Regions from separate parts of the Vreelandella neptunia genome, predicted to be linked through region 2. Evidence: predicted binding sites of a transcription regulator. Region 2 holds the regulator's gene; the other holds the start of a gene.
What was found. The regulator FliA, encoded in region 2, starts transcription of late flagellar genes. The targets are predictions, from matches to a motif close to CTAAAGTTNNNNNNNNNNCNGCCGATA.
Positions count from the first base shown of each region.

Region 1: the regulator FliA is predicted to act here: its motif matches at 1,990-2,016, upstream of SR894_RS17425 (FliC/FljB family flagellin).

Region 1 covers NZ_CP140255.1:3,750,341-3,753,569, forward strand. The annotation lists gene SR894_RS17420 (O-linked N-acetylglucosamine transferase, SPINDLY family protein) at 1-538, opposite strand, end outside; gene SR894_RS17425 (FliC/FljB family flagellin) at 723-1,916, opposite strand; gene fliD (flagellar filament capping protein FliD) at 2,336-3,229, opposite strand, start outside.
Region 2 covers NZ_CP140255.1:57,497-60,725, reverse strand. The annotation lists gene SR894_RS00310 (motility protein A) at 1-736, opposite strand, end outside; gene SR894_RS00305 (RNA polymerase sigma factor FliA) at 780-1,481, opposite strand; gene SR894_RS00300 (flagellar protein FlhE) at 1,508-1,939, opposite strand; gene SR894_RS00295 (C15 family peptidase) at 1,965-2,531, opposite strand; gene flhF (flagellar biosynthesis GTPase FlhF) at 2,528-3,229, opposite strand, start outside.

The sequences.
Region 1 (3,229 bases), 1.3 Mb from region 2:
ATGAAAGGTAGTTTTTGGGGGCTAATCTCGCGGCTTTTTCAAGCGCATCCCTAGCACGATTATATTCAAATGTCTGCAACAAAGTATTGCCCAAGGTATTGAGCATATCTACATCGTCAGGCATCAACTCACAGGCTGTTTCAGCGTGCTTTAGAGCCTCATTAAAACGTGCCTGGGTGTAATAAATATAACCAATATAATGCTGTGCTTTGGCATAATTTGGATTTAACTTGATGGCTTCATGTAAAAACACCAGCGCCTGCTCGGGATTACCCGCTTGATGTGTTATCCGGCCTTTTAGCGCTAACGTTTCAGCATCATCAGAAACCAAAGCACTAGCTCGTTCCAGTGCTATTAATGCCTCTTCAAACTGTCCGACCGCAGAAAGCTCCGCACCCAACTGTTTCCACGCAGCTAAATTGGTTGGTTTCTGTACCGTACGCTCTTTGGCTTTCTTTAATGCTTGCGTTGTTCCCCTCGCATCTAAGGTGCGTTGATGAGCATTGCTTGCTGAGCGATAAGGCTTTTTATTTGACATGATAGAGAACATCCTGAAGGCGGTTAAGCTATGCGAACAGCGTACATGATTAACTCGCCTCGCAAAGGTAGGAAAAGCGCTGAATATAGTTGCTAACTGATTTCGAGACAGTCTTTAAAACAAGACAGGCCCCCAGAAGGGAGCCTGTAGGTAATCCGAAAGTTCGGATGAGTATAGCGGAGGCTTAGCCCAGCAGAGACAGTACGTTCTGCGGCGTTTGGTTAGCCTGGGCCAGTACAGAGGTACCCGCCTGTTGCAGGATCTGAGCACGAGTCATGTTGGCCACTTCACTGGCGTAGTCAGCATCTTCGATACGTGAACGAGCAGCGGAGAGGTTAGTTTCGTTAGTTTGCAAGTTGGTTATCGCAGACTCGAAACGGTTTTGAATCGCACCCAAGCCAGAGCGAAGCTCGTCGACTTGCTTCAAAGCCTTATCAAGCTGCTCCATCGGGTTAGCTGTCGCTGAGTTCAGAAGGTCTTTTGCACCCAAGCTTGCACCGTCAACAGTATAAGCAGCAGTGGTGTTACCTGTAGTAACGGTGGCCTCAGAAGGATCAAGCGCTACTTGGAAAGTAACTGCGGTACCTGAAATAGCTTCGATACCCTGCAGACCCAAAGCTTTAACTTCTGATTCACTTGCAGCAGTAATACTGACATCCACATACCAGTTGCCGTTATCGTCTACTTGGGCTGTGCCCGCAGTAGCAACGGAACCAGTGGCGATACCCAAATTCGTGGCTAGTTCATTCTTGAAACCAGTTGCGGAAACAGTATTATTGGCTACACCCGTACCTTCACCGTATGCTGTTGTATAGTCAGTTGCAGTTGCAGCACCAAGATTCGCACCGGGGCCATTAACGTTAAAGCTAGCCAGACTCAGTGTGTCAGCAGTAATTTTTTCCAGTGCAACGTCGATTGATTCACCGTCGTTGGCACCTACCTGGATAGACAGGCTGCGATCTTGGGCCAGAACTTTAACGCCGTTGAAGTCAGTCTGTTCAGAGATGCGGTTGATCTCGGTCAAACGCTGATCAATTTCGTCCTGGATGGAAGCACGGTCGTCAGCAGAGTTGGTGTCGTTCTGAGACTGAACGGCCAGTTCACGAATACGCTGCAGGTTGTCGTTTACTTGGTTCAGGGCGCCTTCAGCGGTTTGCGCAACGGAGATACCGTCGTTGGCGTTACGCTGAGCCTGAGACAGACCAGTGATCTGTGAAGTCATACGGTTGGCGATGGCTTGACCAGCGGCGTCATCTTTAGCGCTGTTGATGCGCAGACCAGAGGACAAACGCTCCATGGCGGTAGACAGTGCGTTCTGTGATTTGCCAAGGTTGTTTTGGCCGATCATTGCTGTGATGTTGGTATTGATCACTGACATGGGATGATACTCCTTGCTTTGGACACTGGCCCTGAGGCCTGCTTTCGGCCACTGTTTGTGCCGTTATATTAATTAACGGCAGCGCGTGGGGTTTCTTTAGGGGAAGTGGTAAAAAAAGATGTAAACGTTGGTAACTGAATAGTGAAGAGTTTCATGCTTGGGCGGGGTGGCCGTGAGAGTATGAGATCGCTTCACTGGATTTGCGATGACACCGCGCTTTGGTCGCGAGCTAAAGCTACCTCCCACAATTGCACCAGTCCAGCTGGAAGCAAAAAGCGTCGCAATCTAAAGCTACCTCCCACGATTGCAACAGTCCGGCTGGAAGCAGAAATCTTCGTGAGCTAAAGCTGCTTCCCACAACGACAAAACAGCGCTTAGCGCTGTTTTGTCATGTTAAAACAATGCCTGCTGAGATGGCTCTACTTTTTGCGGCCTAACTGAGCGTCAAGTGCATCAAACTGCTGGGTAAGGTAAGAGCTGGTTTGGTTCATTTGCGCGATCATGCCATCCAACTGACCAAACTGTTTGCGATAGCGGTCGATGGTGCTCTCAATGGTCTTTTCCATACGTGCGTAGCGCTCATCTAAACTTTTTACGCGATTCTCCGCTCCCGTAATGGCCCCTTTGATAGTCCCGTTATCGCTCAACAGGTTAGTTAACGTCGTGGTTAGCTGCCCAGCCATGCCACTCGCTTCATCTTTGCCTGCAAAAAAATCGCTGAGCGCGTCAGGACTGTTGGCCGCTAGATCACTTAACTTGTCTTCATCAAGTTTTAGCGTACCGTCACGCTGCAAGGTAATACCTAGCTGGTTAAGGGTTGAAAGCTCACTGCCTGCAACACTGCCTATCATCACACTGCGCAACCGAGACTCTATGGTGCGCACCGTGCTGTCTCCTAGCAGCTTGCCGGCGGTCTGGGTTTTACTATCGTATTTTGTCAGGTTATTGATTGTGCCTTCTAAGCCGTTATAGGCTTTGACGAATGCACCTACCGCCTCGCGCACCCCCAGGGTGTTGCGTTCAACACTTACCGTACTGGTAGCCGTCCCGCCGTCTTCCAACGCTAAACTTGCAATGTTGAGTGTGACGCCTTGAATCGCATCTTCAATTTGGTTACTGGCACTGGTGATATCAATACCATTGACCTTCAACACAGCGTCTTTACCCATCTGCTGAGTAGCGGCGTCTTCACCAAAGGGGCCAGCTACAGCCAAACCACCAGCATCCACAAAACTAAAACTGTTAATGGAGGCCTCAGCGCCGCTTTCCTTTGAACTTAACGCCAATCGATAGCCCGTACCGTCATTGATGAT
Region 2 (3,229 bases):
AGGAGTTGAGGGTCTCTTCAATAAACGACGGCAGACGGCGCTTGGTAATCAGGGAAATACCTTCCAGCACCATGTTCATGGTAATCAGTCGATCTTCGGTGCGGCGCTCTAGCTTCACCGCAATAGGCTTAAACACCAAGTTGGCGAGTAAAATACCGTAGAAGGTAGTGAGCAGAGCCACTGCCATGCGCGGGCCAATGACCTGCAGGTCGCCAGCGTCCATGACTTCCAGCATGTTGACCAGCCCCACCAGGGTGCCGATCATGCCAAACGCGGGGGCATAGGTGGCCATAGTGCGAAATATTTGTGCTTCAGCATGCTCCCGCGCTTTAAGGCGAGCAATGCGCCAGCGCAGCATGTCAAAAATCTCATCCTCTTTGGTATTCGCAATCACCAGTTGGATCCCGGTACGTAAAAACGGGTTGCGGGTATGCTCCAACTCGCGCTCGACCGCACGCACATCGCCTTTAAACCACAGTCGCGACATATCGACCAATTCGCGGATATCGTCACGCATGTAGGTGTTTTCACGCCGGAACACCAAGCCCACCAGCCGTACGACGCGGAGTACCTCTTTCAGCGGATAGCTAATAAAGGTCGCCGCTAGTGTACCCGTCACCACGATGGCCAACCCCGGAAAATTGATAAAGCTCTCTGGGGACTCTGCAGTGAAAAACAGCACGCTCACCAACAGCAGGATGCTGGCAAATATGCCTATCAGCGTCGAAGGATTCATCCACGGCTCCTTGCCGGTCACAAGTGAGTAAAAAACGTTGGCGTTATGCCGAGTCGTGTAAACGCGCGCGTAAACGACTCACGGCTTGGCTGTGCAGTTGAGAAACGCGTGATTCCGTTACGCCCAACACAGCTCCGACTTCCTTGAGGTTGAGCTCTTCTTGGTAATAAAGCGCCATTAGCAGCTTTTCACGCTCTGGAAGCGCTTCAATAGCGTCAATCAACGTTTGCCGCTGCTGACCATCAAGCAACTGCTCGAACGGTGAATTGCCCAGCTCATTATTTATCGGCTCGCCGCCTTCGGCCACCAGCTCTTCAAACGGCAACAGTTGGCCGCTGTTAGTGTCATTGAGCAACTGCTGATACTCGCTCAACGGCATCTCGAGGTGTTGAGCAATTTCGTTCTCTTCCGGGGCTCGCCCCAGCAGTTGCTCTAATTGGCGAACGGCGCCCTCAACCGCACGCGCCGAACGGCGAACGCTGCGGGGCAGCCAGTCGCGGGTGCGTAACTCATCCATCATTGCGCCGCGAATACGTTGACTGGCGAAGGTCGCGAACGTTGCCCCCTGGGTGGCATCAAAACGGCCCAGCGCTTCCAGCAGCCCCACCATTCCAGCCTGAATAAGGTCGTCGAGCTCAATACTTGCTGGCAACCGAACCTGTAGCGTCAAGGCCTGACGTCGCACCAGTGGCATGTATTGCGTCAACAGCTCATTTTGTTTGATTCTGCCCTGTGCTGTGTACATATTCTCGCCTCGCGGCTATCCAGCCTTCACTGATAGTTCACAATCAATTGTAACCCTTGCACACGAACAGGCCGTTGGCCTGGGCGTAAGGCGAAGCGAAAATGCAATGGCGCATCGGCGGCTCGCCCCACTAATGCGGTGGTAGAACCACGCATACCGGTTAATGCAACGCACTGCTCAGGATGACATAGCCAAGCGTTTAATAGCGCGCCGGGGGAGTGTTGAAACTGCCAATGAATGCGCCCAAGCTGAGCCGACTGCACGTTGTTAGCGGCAGTTGGCGGGGTAGCCGCTTGGCTAGCGCTTGCCCGATCACCCATCGCCACCATTAGCCCAGGTATCTGGCTGCTCCAACTACCCGGCGCCGCCTGAGCACTCCCCGTTAACCCTGTTAGTAGCCAACCTGCCACTAGTACTAAGATCAGTGGCAGTTTCCCTCTTAATAGCCAGCTTAGCATGCTTAGTCTCCTCGGCAGAGTGGGCTCATCGTGCAAGTACCAGTAACTCCATATTTAAGTAGTAATCAGCGGCCTCGCGCAAGTTATCGAGCAACCCCTGGCGCGGCAAGTGGGGCTCGTGGAGCGCCAGCAAACGACGCGGCCCGCCACGCTCATGTAGCAGGCGCAAGGTACGGAACATGGCTGCGAAAGTATCGGCATCGCTACTGATCCATAGCGCCCAACGATTATATTGATCGCGTAGCTGAGCAAGGTCGGACGTTTCCGCCATGACGATACGAATATCCCAATCATCAGGATCCCCGGCCCAACTTCTACCTAGCGTTGACCACTGCCCCAGTCGCGCTTTGACCTTGCTTACCTGGGCCGCACCACTACCGGGTAGCCCGACCACAATAAGCGGAATTTTGGGCTTGGGCGGAGCCACCGTCGTTGGCTCTTCCGCCGCCGCTACCGTTGGCGATAATAAGGGTGAGGTGTGTTCGGACACAGGCTCTGCCGCCGCGACATCAACAGCACCCTCAGTCTGCTGCTGTTGGCGCTGTAGATTTGCCCACTTGCGCAGTCCCGCGGCTTGATCTTGTTCGCTCACGCCACGCCCTCTCGACTAACACTGCCCATTTGGCGAATCGCATCCCGCGCCATAAAGGCATAGACCAGCGCATCGAGCATACCGGTGTCACGGCGACGGCGGCTGGTACCTAATAGGTTGAGCAGATCACCACGCAGCGTCTGCGCCTCTTCATCATCAGCGACATCGAGATGTCCGGCGACTGACGCCACACCGCTGGCCATTAACAGGCGAACTTCAGCATTTAGGTCGCCACTATCAGCCTCTTTTAACTGCTGCCAAGCGCGCCGCGTCAAGGCGGCCAGGCTTTCGCTTTGCAGTTGGGTTAACAGGAGGGAGAGCACTTCTGCCCCTAAGCGAGCCGGGGTAAGCCAGTAGCGGCGCACCACCACTTTGGCGCTTTCCGGATCGCGCACCTCCCCGTACCAGGCGAGCAGGGCACAGCCGCTGGCATCCTCAACTTCGGCGTAGGCAGTCCAAAGCTGCACCGATTGACCACGAAAACGCACACCCACATGGTGGGTTAGCACACTGTCATTAAACAGCTGGCGAACCGTCTGGCGCTCGTGGTGAAAGAGTACTCGATGATTGGGGGCTACTTGGCTGACCCAGGTCAAGTGCTCGGCTTCCAGCCACGCGAGTGCATCCGATTCGGGAAAGCGCGGTAGTAGGTGTACCGCGACGCCGTTTGATGAAGTCAAGGCAGCTAAGCGCGGCTG